One region of the Ferrimonas sp. genome, then DNA from elsewhere that is predicted to be linked to it. Evidence: predicted binding sites of a transcription regulator. Region 1 holds the regulator's gene; each other region holds the start of a gene.

Region 1 (4,346 bases):
ACCACCCTGATCGCCTCCGGCTCTCCCGCCACCTACCAACAGATGATGGAGAACGGCAAACTGGCCCAGGCCGAAGCCGCCGAAATTCGCTACGACATCCAGAAACGCATCCTTACACTGAAAGGGAAAGCGGAGATGCGCCAGTCCGGCAGCCTGGTTCAGGGCGACACCATCCAGTACGATCTGGAGAAGCAGATGCTGGTGGCCGAAGGCAACAAGGATGAGCAGATCACCACCATCTTCCAGCCCGCGGAAGCCGACCTGAAATCCCTGGCCGAGCCCAAGGAGAAGAAAGAGGGTGAGAAGCAGCAATGACCCGCTCAACCCTGACCGCAGAGAAATTGGCCAAGGCCTACAAGGGCCGGGAAGTGGTCAAGAATGTTGGCCTTGAGGTCAGCACCGGCCAGATCGTGGGTCTGCTTGGCCCCAATGGCGCCGGCAAGACCACCACCTTCTACATGGTGGTGGGCCTGGTGCAGAACGACCGGGGGCGGATCCTCATCGACGGTGAGGAGATCACCCTGCTGCCGATGCACAGCCGGGCCCGAAAGGGGATCGGCTACCTGCCCCAGGAATCCTCCATCTTCCGCAAACTGTCTGTGTACGACAACCTGATGGCGGTGCTGCAGACCCGTAAAGGGCTGAGCCAGTCCCAGCGGGTGGAGAAACTGGAGCAGTTGCTGGAAGAGTTTAACATCACCCACATCCGCGACAGCCTTGGGATGAGCCTGTCCGGCGGCGAACGCCGCCGGGTGGAGATCGCCCGGGCCCTGGCCGCCGATCCCAAATTCATCCTTCTCGACGAGCCCTTCGCTGGCGTCGACCCGATCTCGGTGATCGACATCAAGAAGATCATCCAGCACCTGAGGGACCGCGGCCTGGGCGTACTGATCACCGACCACAACGTCCGTGAAACTCTGGACGTCTGTGAACACGCCTATATTGTCAGCCACGGCGAGCTGATCGCCCAGGGCGAACCCGCCGCCATCCTCGAGAACAAGCTGGTGCGCTCGGTATACTTGGGCGACCAGTTCAAGCTATAGTAATTTGAACTCCCGACCAGGAATACAACCGGAAAAAACAAGAAGGAATAAGGACAGGTTGTTGTAAATGAAGACTTCTCTACAGCTAAAGCTGGGACAGCAGCTCACCATGACCCCGCAGCTGCAGCAGGCCATTCGCCTGCTGCAACTGTCGACTCTGGATCTCCAACAAGAGATTCAGGAGGCCCTGGATGCCAACCCCCTGCTTGAAGTCGAGGAGGATCTGAGCCCAGCCGTCCCCGACACCCCGGATGCCCCTTCCCGGGATGAGCTCGAGCCCGCCCCGGAAGCCGCCAGTCTGGACACCAGCGAGGCCCTGAGTCAGACCGACATGCCGGATGATCTTCAGGTCGACGCCTCCTGGGATGAATATTACACATCCTCCCCGGCCCCCATGGCCAGTCGGGAGGATGACATGCCCTTCCAGGGCAGCACCGGTGACAGCCTTCAGGGCCACCTGCTGTGGCAGATGGAACTGACCCCCATGTCCGATACCGATCGCGCCATCGCGGTGGCCATCATCGATGCCACCGATGAACGCGGCTACCTGACCCAGACTGCCGAGGATATTCTCGAAGCCATGGGCGACGACGAGGTCGAGCTGGACGAGGTGGAGGCGGTACTCAAGCGAGTGCAGCGCTTCGACCCTGTGGGCGTCTGTGCCCGGGATCTGGCGGAGTGCCTGCTGGTGCAGTTGAGTCAGTTCGATGGGGCGACTCCCTGGCTGGCTGAGGCCAAGATGCTGATTCAGGAAAATATGGATCTGCTGGCCAACCGCGACTTCCGCGGACTGATGCGCAAGACCCGCCTCAAGGAGGAGGAGCTCAAGGAGGCGATGGATCTGATCCAGACCCTCAACCCTCGTCCCGGCAGCGCCCTGGTCAGCGACAATGACCAGTACGTGATTCCCGATGTGGCCGTCTCCAAGCGCAAGGGGCGCTGGGTGGTAGAGCTCAATCCGGACACCATGCCCAAGATCCGCATCAACGAGCAGTATGCGGCCCTGAGCCGCAACAGCCGCAACCAGGCGGACAGCCAGTTCGTCCGCGGTCACCTGCAGGAAGCCAAGTGGTTCCTGAAGAGCCTGGAGAGTCGCAACGATACCCTGCTCAAGGTGGCCAACTGCATCGTCCAGTTCCAGCAGGGGTTCCTGGAATACGGCGACGAAGCGATGAAGCCCATGGTGCTCAACGATGTGGCCGAAGCGGTGGACATGCACGAGTCCACCATCTCCCGGGTGACCACCCAGAAATATATGCATACGCCCCGTGGCATCTTCGAGCTGAAGTACTTCTTCTCCAGCCACGTCAGCACAGACAGTGGCGGCGAGTGCTCATCCACGGCAATTCGTGCTTTAATTAAAAAATTGGTTGCTGCAGAGAATCCTAAGAAACCTCTCAGTGACAGTAAAATGGCGGAGCTGCTGGCAGAACAGGGCATCAAGGTGGCGAGACGGACCATCGCCAAGTACAGGGAAGCCCTGGGCATTGCTCCATCCAATCAGCGGAAACAGCTGTAACCAGCAAAAAAGGAGGAACCTATATGCAAATCAATCTGACCGGTCATCATGTCGAGATCACTACCGCTCTGAGAGATTATGTGCACACCAAGTTCGACAAGCTGGAGCGCCACTTTGACCATATCTCCAACGTCTACGTGGTGCTGAATGTGGAGAAAACACAGCAAACCGCCGAAGCCAAACTGAATCTGAGTGGCCGCGAAGTGTACGCGACCCACCACCACGACAACATGTACGCGGCCATCGACGGCCTTATCGACAAGCTGGACCGTCAGGTCATCAAGCACAAAGAGAAAATTTCACGCCATTAATCATGGACATATCCACGTTACTCAGCCCGGAGTGCGCCACCATCGCCGCTCCGGGCCTAAGCAAGAAGCGCGCCCTGGAGATGATCTCCCAGTTGGCGGGCGAGCATCACGGCAACCTGAACCCCCAGCAGCTGTTTGAAAGCCTGCTGGCCAGGGAGAAGATGGGTACCACCGGCATCGGCAAGGGGATCGCCCTGCCCCATGGCCGGCTAGCCAACATCGACCGCCCCATTGCCGTGTTCATCAAGTGCGACGAAGCGATCCCCTTCGACGCCATCGATGGCAAGCCTGTGGACCTGCTGTTTGCCCTGTTTGTCCCCGAGGACGCGGTACAGGAGCACCTGGCCACCCTGGCCGCCATGGCCAAGACCCTGCAGGACAAAGAGACCTGCCGGGCCCTGCGTAAATGCAGTACCGACTCGGAGCTTTATGCCCTGGTGACCTCGTGAAGCTGATCATCCTCTCCGGACGTTCCGGTGCCGGCAAATCCGTCGCACTTCGGGTCCTCGAAGACCTGGGGTGCTACTGTGTCGACAACCTGCCCGCGGTGATGCTCCCCTCCCTGGTGGAGGAGATGCTGGATCAGTGCGACACCCTGGCAGTCAGCCTGGACATCCGCAACCTGCCTGACCAGGCGGAACAGATCCCGGAGATTTTGAAGCACCTGCCGGACTCCATCGAAAAACAGATCTACTTCCTGGACGCGTCAGACACCAGCCTGATCAAGCGCTACAGCGAGACTCGCAGGCTGCACCCCCTGTCGCGCAGCGGCACCTCCCTGGCGGAAGCGATCGCCTCAGAGACCCAACTGCTGGCCCCCATTCGCGACCTGGCCGATCACAGCTTCATGACCGACGGCCTGTCGGTCCATCAGCTGGCCGATGAGATGCGCACCCGCCTGCTGGGTCAGGCGGAGCGGGAGCTGCTGTTGGTGTTTGAATCCTTCGGCTTTAAACACGGCATTCCCAAGGATGCCGATTACGTGTTTGACGTACGCTTCCTGCCCAACCCCCACTGGGATCCCGCCCTGCGACCGCTCACCGGTCTGGATAAACCGGTGCAGCGCTACTTCGCCAAGGAGTGGATAGTGGCGCGCTTTATCGAACACACTGAGAACTTCCTGCTCAACTGGCTGCCGATGCTGGAGCGCAACAACCGCGCCTACCTGACCGTCGCCATCGGCTGTACCGGTGGCCAGCACCGCAGTGTCTACATCGCCGAGCAGCTGGAGCAACGTTTCCGTCAGCGACAGAAGCAGACCTCGGTCCGTCACCGTGAACTGGACAAACGTGAAGCTGACAAGAACCCTTAAAGTCGTCAACAAGCTGGGCCTGCACGCCCGCGCCGCCACCCGGCTGGCGCAGTTGGCCCATAACTACGACGCCCGTATCCAGGTGATCCACGGAGACCAGAGCGCCAGTGCCGACAGTGTGCTGGGCCTGCTGATGCTGCAAACCTGCCAGGGGCAGGAGG
Region 2 (4,346 bases), on a different contig from region 1:
TCTCCGAGATCGCCGAGTTTCATGCCAAGCGGGTATGTCAAAAGCGACGTCTGCAGTGGGTCAGCACCGCCAGGGTGCGCGCCCGGCTGGGGTTTATAGCCGGCCAGGGGCTGGGGTGGAATACCCGCTACCAGTGTGAGTTCTCCACCGACGGCATGAACCGATTGCACGCCACTGTGGTGATGAGCGGTAAGAAGCTTAAGGATGTGGAGATGCCCTTCTACCCCGAGCCCGAGTGGCAAGAGGTGCCTCTAAGCAAGGGGCGCATCGGTGGGTGCGGCGGCGGCAGCGCTCCCGCCTCCAGTTGCTCCAGTGGCAACTGCTCCAGCGGCTGCAAGTAAACAATAAAAAAGCCTGACACGAGTCAGGCTTTTTTATTGTGGTTTCCTTTGTCCGACCTCAACGGCACGAACCTCTGCCCCTTGGTGCTGCACTTTTTGAAACCACAAATAGAACGGGGCGCACAGAGTGCGCCCCTAGATATTACACGCTAAGCAATCCCGCTATAATTCGTGCTCCCTGCATCATCCTTGCGTACCACTCGCTTCCTGCGATCTTCCCTGTGCTGATCCTTCAGCATCCCTGTACATTGCTGTACTGTTCTCCTTAACACGATAACATCCTGTTATCGAACGCTTCTCCGTCCTGGAGGTGTCCTGTACCTTCCTTGGGATTCTGCAATCCTGGCAGAGTGGCTCCCCTTTCAAGTCTCACCATCCTAGTGATGTCTGTCCGGTTCGCCCAAACCGTCTCATTAATGGCAACTCCCTGTCACGCATCTCCAAGTCGATTTAGAAGCCTGTTCCCTTGGCACACTTCAAAGTCTACTCAGATCACAGAAACAAACAAGATGGGGGACCAAATCAATGGATGGTTAATTATTGGCCAACTTTGGGGTTCAAATCAACCTTTATTCCTTACAATCAGCCACTTGGGTTTTGGTAACGAGATTGGGCCTGCCAAAAGACCCACCATTTTCCTACAGGCTTGTAAGAGATCTCGCACAAAATCCATCAGCCCGATTGAGCCACACCATCCCGATCGACCGCATCGAAGTACATTAATTGACCGGTTACGTCGCCTAAAGTCACCTTTTCCATGGACTTGAACCCCTTTCGGGCAAACAACTGCTCGTGCTTAGGTTGGGACACAAACACCGCCAACCCCTGGGAGTCACTCTCAGACAACAGCTGCAGCAGGGAGGCCAGAACCTGACCACCGATCCCCTGGTTCTGATGCTGGGGATGAACGGCAATCAGCTGCAACAACCAGTAGTCATCACCGGGCAACATCCCCTTGAGTTCATCTTCCCGCTCCATCCAGTGACGGGTGGGGCTCCAGCCGGTGCCCAAAGCCATCTTCAGTCGCCAGTACCAGTAACGACTTTCCCCTTGCGGGTACTCCTTGTCGACGATACAGGCAACCGCCACCAGGACATCCCCCTCATAGAAACCCACCAGCTTCTGTTTATGCTGCCAAAGCTCAGCCAACTCCTCGCGCAACGCAGCCCGGAGCTTCTGACCATAGCCCTGCCGGCCGAAGGCCTGCTGAAAAAACAGGTCATCGTGATAGGCGTTGTAGAGTAACGAAGCCGCAACCCTCAGCTCTTCAGCCGTCAGGTAGCCGGCCTTGATCTCGGCGCTCTGCCCTTGGCCCATACTCTCTCTCCTGCGTTCAACTCTCTCTACACACACCTTGATAACACAAGATCTTTTTCCAGTGTACCCCGAGCATTGGTTTAGGGCCCGACCAAGGCTCAGCTTTGAGACTACACTCAAGGTGATTCTTCAATGGAAAGGATGCAGTTATGGACACCACCAAAGCCAACCTGAACAGCCTGTTCGACCAACTGGGCATGGCCAGTGATCCGGTTTCCGTCTCCCACTTTATCCAGGGCTATCACCTCGACGCCAATACCCCCATCGAAGCCGCAGGCTTCTGGACCCAGGCACAGGCTGATTTTCTCAAAGAGGGACGCAGCAGTGATGGAGAGTGGAGTGAAGTGATCGATCAGCTGGACACCCTGCTACACAAGAATTAAAGAAAAAACGCCGGCTGTGCCGGCGTTGTCTCTTCTCTGGTGCTCTGCCAATCTAGATGGAGTTGCTGTAGGCCTTGTTGCCCCAACCTACGACTTTACCCCCTTCAAACACCACCGGGGTGCACTCATCCTTGGAGGTTTTTCCGTCTCCTTTGGTACGGTGAGTTCGATAGAACAGCACCTGAACCTCCTTGCTCTCTTCACGATAGAGCTCGTTGAACTCGGCCGTACCCATCAAGGCCACCACCTGGTCCACGCTCATGCCGGGGCTTAGCTGGGACAATCTCTCCCGGTTGCGCTTCTCCACCTCCTCCCAGGAGCTGTGACTGTCGCCATCCCAGGAGTCTCCCTCCCAGCCATCACCTCCCACGGCGACAACACACCCGGACAGGCTCAGGGTCAGGACAATGGCGGCGGGCAGCATCAGTTGGTTCTTCATTCTTCGTTCTCCTTGTCAAACTCGATAACGGCTAAGGAGTAGCAAGAGGTTTGCCAAAAATTAAAGCCATTAATTTTCAATTAGTTAAATATATCTCTTGTCTCAGTTTTAGGAATTGCGCCACACTGTTGGTAAATCTCACTACTTTTTATCAACATGAACCATGACATTCTTCTCGCCTTGGCCAAACTGCACCGTCAGGGGCAGGAGGTCACCCTGGCCAAACTGAAGGCGGCCGCCACTGACCGCCACCCCATGCCAGCGCTGATCCAGGCGATCAAGGCCTATCAGGCTGATCCGGAAGGCGTGCTGGCGCAGCTTCCCGAGGCGCCGCAACCGCCGCCGATTGAGGAGGACCGCCTCAGTCAACTGGAGCGTCAGGTGCAGGAACTGACTGCCCGCCTGGCCGCTGTAGAAGCGAAGCTTGACCGAACCTCGTAGGGTCCATATCTCCTTGCTCCGAATGGCTCGGCCGTTATAATTGCCCGCCTGACGATACTGGAGCCCCCTATGTACCTGGTCGAACTTCGCTTTGAGTGCTTTGCCGACACCACCCTCTCCCAGGTGGAGTACGCCATCAACCAACTGGTGGAGGCGTGGCGGGCCAATGGCCAGATTCTGGGGAAAGAGTTCCCTGTCATGCAGCACGACGCCGAGTTCAGGCTACGAGCCCTCTGCCCGGAAGAGGAGAGCCTTCACCCCAGGTTTCACTCCGCCTGGGCCCAGAGGCGCATCGACCTGCTGGCAGAGGCCAAACTGACCCGCCCCCGGCTCAAGGTACTGGGCAGGGACATCAACAGTGAGGCCAGCTCCCCGGTGCTGCCCACCAACTGGCAACTGCTCTACACCACCTATGTGCACACCTGCTCGCCACTGAGAGACGGCGAGACCATGATGCCCGTACCCCTGTACCGGTTGCCCGCTACCTTTAACGGCGACCACAAAGCCCTGATCAAGTGGCAGAGTGAATGGCAGGCCTGTGATGAACTGCAGATGGCCGGCAGTGGCGCCGTGGAGTTCGCTGCCCTGGATGAGATCACCAAGGTCAACAGCGCCCTGTTTCGTCGGGGCTGGGATCTGCGCGGACGCATCGAGTACCTGACCAAGGTCCCCACCTACTACTACCTCTATCGGGTCGGTGGTGGCTCACTGGCGGAGGAGAAAGCCCGCCCCTGCCCTCGCTGTGGCAATCAGGAGTGGTACCTGGGCGAGACCATCCACGACCTGTTCCACTTCGTCTGTCACGACTGTCGCCTGGTGTCCAACCTCTCCTGGGATCTGATCTAGAGCCTGACTGCCCCAGGGGCCGCGTCCTAAGACTAAAGTCTATGGGCAAGACCGAATATCCCCGGCATACTCAAACATCGGCTCAACACTGAGCCGCCATCCACAGAGCTTTCGGCACCGCCGAAGCCCAAGTCGTATCAGGGCAGGTCGTCTCCGCCGTGTCGTGGCTCGCAAACCGCGAAGGAGACGCACCATGATCTACCAGAAGCCCGGCACCCCAGGCGCCCTGTTCAGCTTTAAATCCCGCTATCAGAACTTCATCGGCGGCCAGTGGGTTGAACCGGTGCAGGGAAACTACTTTCCCAACACCACTCCGGTGGACGGCTCCACCATTTGCGAAATTCCCCGCTCCAGCGCCGAGGACATCGAGCTGGCCCTGGATGCAGCCCACAAAGCCCAACCCATCTGGGGCAACACCGCCGCCGCGGAGCGGGCCAACCTGCTACTGAAAATTGCCGATCGCATCGAGGCCAACAGCGAAGCCCTGGCCCTGGTGGAGACCTGGGACAACGGTAAACCGATCCGTGAGACCCTGGCGGCAGACCTGCCCCTGTGCGTGGACCACTTCCGCTACTTCGC
Region 3 (4,346 bases), on a different contig from region 1:
TGACGGGCCCTGTTGCTGAGGTTTGTTGCAAGCCTATCGCCAAGCTCAGGTGAATGACAAGAGAAGTGAGTGATTCACAGGCGAAATCGGGCAGGTTATCTATCCTTAGATGGCAGCCATAGGGCGTGCAGGCCTCTGATGGTAGGAGTTTGGACTGGGGTGGCGGTTGCCATGTCAGGCGTTCGGTTGTTGGTCCAGGGTTCTGCACCGGAATCGAACGACACTGAGCGGAGCTTGTCACTCCGGCCTCTCTGGTCGATACGCCTCGGTTGCCATCTAAAACAGCAATAATGGAGCGCAATCGTGAACAGGATGAAACTCATTGCAGCACTGTTGTGTCTGGTCGCACCTTTGGCCTCCGCCAAAGAGGTGACCGAAGCGGACAGCAGCAAATTCGCCAAATTCAAAAAACAACATGCCAGTTGGCAGCAGACCGAGGAGAGTAAGGAGCTGGTGGATGCGCTGGCCGAAGACCCCAGGCTGGTGGTGCTCTGGGCGGGCTACGGCTTCGCCAAGGATTACAACAAGGCCAGGGGGCACCACTACACCATCACCGACCTGCGCAACACCCTGCGTACCGGCGCCCCTACGGGCAAAGAGGATGGGCCCATGCCCATGGCCTGCTGGTCCTGTAAGAGTCCGGATGTGCCCAGGCTGATCGATACCCTGGGTGAGAAGGAGTATTTCCACGGAAAGTGGGCCAAGCGGGGTGACCAGATCACCAACGAGATCGGTTGTGGTAACTGCCACACCAACAAGGGCAAGCTGAGAATGTCGGTGCCCTTCGCCGAGCGTGGCTTTGCCGCCATCGGCATGGACTGGGAGTCCGCTTCCAAGTCTGACCGTCAGAACATGGTCTGTGCCCAGTGCCACGTGGAGTACTACTTCTCCAAGCCCGACATCATGGTGACCTTCCCCTGGAACAACGGCACCTCGGTGGAGGACATGGAGGCCTACTACGATGCCCTGGAGTTCAAGGACTGGACCCATGGAGTGTCCAAGGCGCCGATGCTGAAGGCCCAGCACCCCGGTTTCGAGACCGCCCGAACCGGCCCTCACGGTCGCAACAATGTCTCCTGTACCGATTGCCACATGCCTCGGGTGACCAATGCCGAGGGTAAGAAGTACACCGACCACAATGTGGGCAACCCCTTCGACCGCTTCGAGTTTACCTGTGGCAAGTGTCATGAGCAGGGCAAAGAGGAGCTGGAGAAGGTGGTGGCTGACTACAAGAAGATGGTGACCGACCTGAAGATTCAGGCGGAAGACCAGTTGGTCAAGGCCCACTTCGAAGCCAAGGCAGCCTGGGATGCGGGCGCTACCGAGGCGCAGATGAAGGACGCCCTGACCGCCATTCGCCATGCCCAGTGGCGTTGGGATTACGCCATTGCGTCTCACGGAGTGCACGCTCATAACCCGGCCGAGGCGATGCGGGTACTGGGTACCTCCCTGGAGCGCAGTGCCGAAGCCCGTGCCATGCTGGCCCGTATCCTGGCGGTGAACGGTGTGACTGCCGAGGTGAAGGTGCCGGACATCTCCACCAAGGCCAAGGCCCAGGCGGTGGTTGGGCTGGATATGGACAAACTCCGTGCCGACAAGGAGACCTTTAAGAAGACCCTGGTGCCCGAGTGGGACAAGAACTACCCGGGTAAGACCGAATAGTTGGTACCCCTTCATCCAAGCCCCGCCCGGTGCGGGGCTTTTTTGTGCGCATTTTTTGTGCACCAAAACAGGGCGAAGCCAGAATAAAAGTGCACCTAATGGTGCATGCTTAGTCAGTCTCAATTGCTCTGTTTTGGTTAAGTTGATGATTTAAAAGAACTATGAAACTTGGCACAGGAGTTGAAATAGCTATGCCATCAGCACTGGATGAGGGATTGGGAAGATGAAATTGGTAAGCGTCATTATCAAGCCGTTCAAACTGGACGATGTCCGGGAAGCGATTGCGGACCTGGGGGTGGATGGACTGACGGTCACCGAGGTAAAGGGGTTCGGCCGCCAGAAGGGCCACACCGAACTCTACCGCGGTGCCGAATACCAGGTGGACTTCCTGCCCAAGGTGAAACTGGAGATTGCCACCGCGGCCGACAAGGTGGACCACCTGATTGAGGTGATCAGCCAGGCGGCCCATACCGGCAAGATCGGCGACGGAAAAATCTTTGTATATGACCTCGAGCGGGCGGTGCGGATTCGTACCGGTGAACTCGACGCAGAAGCGATTTAAGGGGGACGAGAGATGGAAGAGTTAACCAAACTTGGCACCACGGTGTCTGAACTGAGATTTGCCCTGGACACCTTTTACTTCCTGATGTCCGGCGCCCTGGTGATGTGGATGGCGGCAGGGTTCGCCATGTTGGAGGCGGGCCTGGTCCGCTCCAAGAACACCACCGAGATCCTCACCAAGAACATCTGCCTCTACGCCATCGCCTGCGCCATGTTCCTGCTGGTGGGCTACAACATCATGTACGTGGACAACGTCGAAGCGGGTTGGCTGCCCAGCCTGGGCGGGTTGATTGGCACTCAGGCTTCTGACGCGGACCATGCCCTGGAGTCGGACTTCTTCTTCCAGGTGGTCTTTGTGGCGACCGCCATGTCCATCGTCTCTGGTGCCGTGGCGGAACGTATGAAATTGTGGGCATTTCTGGCTTTTGCTGTTGTCCTTACCGGCTTCATCTATCCAGTTGAGGGATATTGGACCTGGGGGGGTGGCTTTGTTTCTGAGCTGGGCTTTGTGGACTTCGCCGGTTCCGGCATCGTACACATGGCCGGTGCGGCAGCAGCAATCGCCGGGGTGCTCCTCTTAGGCGCCCGAAAGGGCAAGTACGGTGCCGATGGCAGCGTGCACCCCATCCCAGGTTCCAACATGCCGATGGCGACCCTGGGGACCTTCATCCTGTGGTTGGGCTGGTTCGGCTTCAACGGTGGCTCTCAGCTGATGGTGTCTGACGCCGAGAACGCCACCGCCGTGGCCAAGATCTTCGTCAACACCAACTCCGCCGCCGCCTTCGGTGCCATTGCGGCCCTGATTGTGTGCAAGTTGATGTGGGGCAAGGCGGATCTGACCATGATCCTCAACGGCGCCCTGGCTGGCCTGGTGGCCATCACTGCCGACCCGCTGTCGCCCTCTCTGGCCCTGGCCGCGGTGATCGGTCTGGTGTCCGGTGGCCTGGTGGTGTTCTCCATCGTCGGCATGGACAAGGTGAAGATCGACGATCCTGTGGGAGCGATTTCGGTACACGGTGTCTGCGGGCTGTTCGGCCTGATGGCGGTACCCCTGTCCAACAGCGACGCCAGCTTCGGCACCCAGGCTCTGGGCGCACTGATCATCTTCGCCTGGGTCTTCACCACCAGTCTGACGGTGTGGTACCTGCTGAAGAAGACCATGGGCATCCGGGTCACTGAAGAGGAGGAGTACCGCGGTATGGACATCGCGGACTGTGGCATCGACGCCTACCCTGAGTTTGTCACCGTCAAGGGAGCGAACTGAACTCCATAAAAACAACAACAACTCTCTCTACTGCAGTTGCGCCCTCCCTTGGAGGGCGCTTTTTTTATGAGTGGCTGATATTCATCCTTTTTCACTCAAGGCATGAGGCAGAGCAAGATCTCAGGTCCTGCCATGGGGCAGACTGATGGGCGGCGATTGCACCGTCGGTGATCGCCGGGTATTTTGTATTGTTATCGGAGTTCGGAGTCACCATGACCACAGACACAGGGAGCGCTATGCCTCGGGAGCAAGCAGGGGTATGTGCAGAGGGCAACCTTCACGGGTTGTATCTGCTGTTTAACGCAGAGGAGCAGGCGGAGCCCGCCCTGAGAGGGGTACTGGCAGAGATCGCCACCTGGTTGCAGGCCTCGGTGGATCAGAACGCGGACAGTGCCTTTAACGGCTTTGTGGCCGTGGGCGCCAACTACTGGGATACCCTCTACCCCGATGCCCGTCCTGACAAGCTGCGCCCCTTCCCCAGCTTCGAGCAGGATGACCGTAAGGCGCCGGTGCAGCCGGTGGACCTGTTTATCCACATTCGCTCCGATCGGGTGGACATCAACCATGTGGCCGCCATGGAGGTGTGTCACCGCCTCAAGGGACTGGTACAGCTGGTGGAGGAGGTGCGCAGCTTCCGTTACCTGGACAACCGGGACCTGACCGGCTTCGTGGACGGCACCGAGAACCCTCAGGGCGTGCACCGTCGTGAAGTGGCCCTGGTGGGGGACGAGGACACCTCCTTCCGTGGCGGCAGCTACATCCACATCCAGCGTTATCAGCACAACATGGATCGCTGGAACGGCATCAGCCTGAAGCAGCAGGAGGACACCATAGGCCGTACCAAGATGGAGAACGTCGA
Region 4 (4,346 bases), 280 kb from region 1:
AAGGGCCAGGTGTGGATCGATCGTGCCTTCGTGTACGACGACTGGTACATCTCGGCCTATGCCCCACTCTACGATGTGGATGGCAAGCGCATCGGCATGCTCTACACCGGCTTTACCGAAGCCCCCTTTATTCACAACTATCTGCTGAACATCCTGGAACTGGGTTTCATCCTGATGGTGGTGCTCTCCCTCTCCGGCCTTGCGGTGTACAAGGGGGCCACCGGCCTGCTGAAACCCCTGGACCGCATCCATACCGTGGTTCGGGACATGCAGGAGGGCAAGGAGCGACGCATCGGCAACCTGGGGCTGGACCCGGACAACGAACTGTCTCAGCTGGCGCGACAATTTGACCGTATGCTGGATCTGCTGCAGCAGCGAAACCGTCAGATTAAGGCGGCGGCGGAGCAGCTGGAGTTTAAGGTGGAGGAGCGCACCCGCAGCCTCAAGCTGCGTACCCGGGAGCTGAAGGAGAACCTGCAGCTGCTCGAGGAGACCCGGGCACAGATGGTCACCAACGAAAAGCTGGTGGCCCTGGGTGAGCTCACTGCCGGCATCGCCCATGAGATCAACAACCCCACCGCAGTGATCCTGGGCAACATGGAGCTGATGAAATTCGAACTGGGAGACCGGGCCGAAGATGTGGAGGAGGAGATCGAGCTGGTGCTGCAACAGGTGCAGCGCATCAAGGCGATCATCCAGTCCCTGCTGCAATACGCCCGTCCCGGTGACTTCGACGCTCCCTTGGAGCGCCAGCCCATCAACCCCATCGTCGACGAGATGCGGGTGCTGGTGCGCCACTCCATCGAGAAGCGGGCCATCGATGTGGCCCTGGATACTCAGGCCAGCGCCGAGGTGGTGGTCAACCGGCAGCAACTGCTGCAGGTGCTGATCAACCTGGTAATCAACGCCAGTCATGCCATGGAGGAGCGCGGGCAGATTCGGGTGAGCACTCGTGACTGGTTGGATGAAGAGGGTCGGGTGAAAGGGGTGCAGATGGCGGTGTCCGACGATGGCTGCGGCATCGACCCTGAGCTGCTGCCCAGAATTTTCGATCCCTTCTTTACCACCCGCAAGACGGGGACAGGTCTGGGGCTGGCCCTCTCCTACGGCATCATCCGCCGCTTCGGAGGCCAGATTGAGGTGGACTCCACCAAGGGGGTCGGGACCACTTTCACCATCAATTTGCCCAAGGAGGCGCCTTCGGAGGAGGAGGAGACTCAGTCCATCAGCCTTCGAGGACTGCAATAGCGGATAAACAAAAAGGGCGCCCACAGGGCGCCCTTTTCAGATCGGTTCAGCCTTAGCTCGGACTCCAGATGATGCGGCCACAGCCGGAGAGGTCGTAACCACCCAGGCGCTGGGCGAAGGCCAGGGTATCCGGGGTCTGCATCAGCTCAAACAGCTGTTGCAGCAGGTAGCGGAAGTAAACCCCCTGGGGCATCACCAGGTCGAAGGATTCCTTGCCCAGGGGCACAAACGCCAGGCCAAACTCACCGGCGATCCCCTGGCAGCCCATGCCAAATTCCGCCTCGTTGCGGGCGATCATGCCCGCCAGTTCACGCTCACTATAAGCGGTGCTGACCACATTGATGTCTGTGGTGGTGCGGTGCATCTTGGTGAGCCAGTTGTCGAAGTGGTGACGGGCGCCGGCACCCTCCTGGCGGGCAACCCAGCGGTAGCGCAGGGCCAGAGTCTCGCCCAAGTCGTGGCACAGGTGCTGATGGTCACTGCGCATCATCAGGCCATAGTCCCGGCTGCAGGCGTGGACCATGACCCACTGTTTGAACTGAGGGTGGCGCTTGAGCAGGGCGGTGTGGCGCAGGTCCCGCTCCGCCTCGTCTCCCCAGTGCATGGCGCAGACATCCGCATGGCCCCGGGCCAGTTGGTTCAGGCCCAGCTTGGAGCCGGTGGAGCAGTAGTTCACCAGCCCGGCGGACTCGATGCGGCGCCCCAGGCGGTTGATCACCCACTGCAGCAAGGGGTCGTCGCTGCCGGTGATGATCAGTCGGTCGGAGAGCATGCCAAAGTGGCAGGACTCCATCACCCAGCGATCGATCATTGGCTTGGGGAACAGCCATTTGCCGGTCACCTTGGTGCCGGGCAACTGCTGCTCGTTGGCCATGGCGTACACCTTTTTCTCGTTCAGGTCGAGATACTCGGCAACCTCCTTGGCGTTCATAAACAGGTTTTCGCGTTCCGTCGTCATGCAGGGACCTCATCGAATTCTATGGTTTCAGCGCCGTTGTAGACCAGGAAGTGGCGCCCCTTGGCCCGGGAGACCAGGGTGATGCCCAGCTTCTGTGCCAGCTCCAGCCCCATCTCGGTAATGCCGGAGCGGGAGACCAGCACTGGAATGCCCATCTTCGCCACCTTGATCACCATCTCCGAGGTCAGACGGCCTGTGGTGTAGAAGATCAGGTCGTCGCCGGACTGGCGCTTGAGAAACAGCTCCCCCGCCAGGGTGTCTACGGCGTTATGGCGGCCGATGTCCTCTACGAAGGAGAGGATCTCGGTCTGCTGGCAGACACCGCAACCGTGCACGGCTCCCGCGTTCTTGTAGGTTTCGTTGTACTCACCGAGATTCTTCAGCAGACCGTAGATGGTGGATTGCTTCAGGCTGGGCACCTTTAGGCGGATGTTGTCCACATCGGCCATGAAGCTGCCAAACACCGAGCCCTGGCCGCATCCCGAGGTCACGGTCTTTTCGCTCAGCTTCTCCTGCAGCCCCTCGATGGACTCGCTGGTGATCACCGCGGCGGAGCTGACGGACCAGTCGACGATTACCGACTCCACCTTGTCCACGTCGCTGATGAAGCCCTGGTTCTTAAGGTAACCCAGGGCCAGCTTCTCGGGCCGGGCGCCCAGGGTCATCAGGGTCACTATGGGTTGCCAGTTGAGGTAGAGGGTCAGGGGCCGCTCACAGGCGATCTGCTTCTCCAGGCGCTGGCCGGTGGCATCGATGGCCTCCACCGTCTTGGTCAACGGGGCATCGGTGTCGGTTCGACTGAATTGGGGCATAGAGGTTCTTCTGTTCAAGGGGATCTACAAACTCTAGTGATTTGTTAGCAAAAACTGTTCCAGCATTTAGGGGCTTGGGGGGCCCAACTCTGTGAATGGGGTCACCCCATTTTGACCAGTTTGACCCAACACTCTGACCCGGTTGGGACAAAATGTCCTTTCAGACTGTGGGGATGTGATCATTCTCACGCATTCGCCCCCATTTTGCGTTGGAACGTTTTTTGCAGCCTCTGGAGCACACTTAAGTGCGGAACAGCCATCACAGGGCGAGGAACCGATGCAACGAACCGAAAACATCTGGCCGCTTCAGGTCAAGCTGAAATCCGAACAGGTCACCATGGGCCGCTGGAGCGAGACCCGCTGGTCTGTGGATGCGCTGCTTCCCGGCGATGCCGAGCAGGTCGAGGGTGCCACCCTGGTGGGACTGGAGCTGCACCTGGATGAGCGTGCCAACTACCGCCTCAACCTGGACCTGGATAATCCTCTGCTGTTTGTGGTGTGCGACGAAGATGAATCGGGCCAGCCCATCCCCATGCTGGTGACCGCCAACCAGAATATCGCCGCCGGCTGCCTGGAGAGCGATCAGCCGGTGTTTACCTATCCGCTGCCCAAGGCGGTGGGGTGTTGGATTGAAGCCTTTATTACCCGACACGGTGAGCAGCAGATCTGCGCCCATCGCCGCAAGCACATCGATGTGCGCGGAGAGATGAAAGAGCGCCGGGAGAAACGCCATGACCGACCCTAAGCCTGGCCTGCTCTCACGTTGGCAACAGCGACTGACCAAGGTCAAGGAGGAGCAGGAGGAGGAGCGCCTGGCCCAGGAACAGGCAGCGGAAGAGCAGGCCGCCAAAGAGCAGGCTCTGGCCCGGGAGGCGGAAGAGGCGGCCGACGAAGAGGTTTCGTCTGAGGAGACGGAAGCCAGCTCCGAAGAGGAGGCCGAAGCGCTGCCGGACCCGGATGCCATCGAGGAGGGGGGCAGTTTCGCCGCGTTTCTGAAGGAGGGGGTCGACCCCACCAAGAAGCGTGATGCCTTGCGGGCCTTGTGGAGTCAGCCTCAATACAACATCACCGACGGCATGGCGGAGTACGCCCTGGATTACAGCGATCAGCCCAAGCTCAGTGCTCAGGTGGCCAAAGAGGTGGCCACTCAGGTGTTCCGGCATCTGGATAAGGCGCTGGAGGAGGAGCGTCGCCGTGAAGCCCTGGCGAAGGCCGAGCAGGAATCCGGCGAAGGCGAAGAAAACCAGCCAGAATTACCCGGTGCCGACGGGGAGCAGGGACATCTTGACCCAGAGGTCGAACAGGATGACCCAACTCAGCAGAGCTGA

Evidence for each region. The regulator sigma-54, encoded in region 1, starts transcription at its own class of promoters, with help from an activator protein. The targets are predictions, from matches to a motif close to GTTGGCACGNNNNTNGNNT.
Region 2: ACN0RV_RS04940 (DUF3192 domain-containing protein) is a predicted target of sigma-54. The motif match lies at 2,520-2,538, and genes of this name have one in related genera.
Region 3: glnK (P-II family nitrogen regulator) is a predicted target of sigma-54. The motif match lies at 1,830-1,848, and genes of this name have one in related genera.
Region 4: ACN0RV_RS00350 (formate dehydrogenase accessory sulfurtransferase FdhD) is a predicted target of sigma-54. The motif match lies at 3,064-3,082, and genes of this name have one in related genera.

The regions. Positions count from the first base shown of each region.
Region 1 covers NZ_JBLXDO010000001.1:343,195-347,540, reverse strand. The annotation lists gene lptA (lipopolysaccharide transport periplasmic protein LptA) at 1-315, shown strand, start outside; gene lptB (LPS export ABC transporter ATP-binding protein) at 312-1,043, shown strand; gene ACN0RV_RS01615 (RNA polymerase factor sigma-54) at 1,111-2,562, shown strand; gene hpf (ribosome hibernation promoting factor) at 2,586-2,873, shown strand; gene ptsN (PTS IIA-like nitrogen regulatory protein PtsN) at 2,876-3,322, shown strand; gene rapZ (RNase adapter RapZ) at 3,319-4,185, shown strand; gene ACN0RV_RS01595 (HPr family phosphocarrier protein) at 4,163-4,346, shown strand, end outside.
Region 2 covers NZ_JBLXDO010000003.1:158,310-162,655, forward strand. The annotation lists gene ACN0RV_RS04925 (DUF3301 domain-containing protein) at 1-341, shown strand, start outside; gene ACN0RV_RS04930 (GNAT family N-acetyltransferase) at 1,014-1,658, opposite strand; gene ACN0RV_RS04935 (DUF2789 family protein) at 1,808-2,041, shown strand; gene ACN0RV_RS04940 (DUF3192 domain-containing protein) at 2,094-2,480, opposite strand; gene ACN0RV_RS04945 (hypothetical protein) at 2,637-2,921, shown strand; gene ACN0RV_RS04950 (Zn-ribbon-containing protein) at 2,991-3,767, shown strand; gene ACN0RV_RS04955 (aldehyde dehydrogenase family protein) at 3,961-4,346, shown strand, end outside.
Region 3 covers NZ_JBLXDO010000016.1:56,750-61,095, reverse strand. The annotation lists gene narQ (nitrate/nitrite two-component system sensor histidine kinase NarQ) at 1-1, opposite strand, end outside; gene nrfA (ammonia-forming cytochrome c nitrite reductase) at 313-1,662, shown strand; gene glnK (P-II family nitrogen regulator) at 1,886-2,224, shown strand; gene ACN0RV_RS14080 (ammonium transporter) at 2,237-3,487, shown strand; gene ACN0RV_RS14075 (Dyp-type peroxidase) at 3,700-4,346, shown strand, end outside.
Region 4 covers NZ_JBLXDO010000001.1:68,011-72,356, forward strand. The annotation lists gene ACN0RV_RS00340 (cache domain-containing protein) at 1-1,248, shown strand, start outside; gene ACN0RV_RS00345 (substrate-binding domain-containing protein) at 1,301-2,206, opposite strand; gene ACN0RV_RS00350 (formate dehydrogenase accessory sulfurtransferase FdhD) at 2,203-3,018, opposite strand; gene ACN0RV_RS00355 (DUF3305 domain-containing protein) at 3,296-3,763, shown strand; gene ACN0RV_RS00360 (DUF3306 domain-containing protein) at 3,750-4,346, shown strand.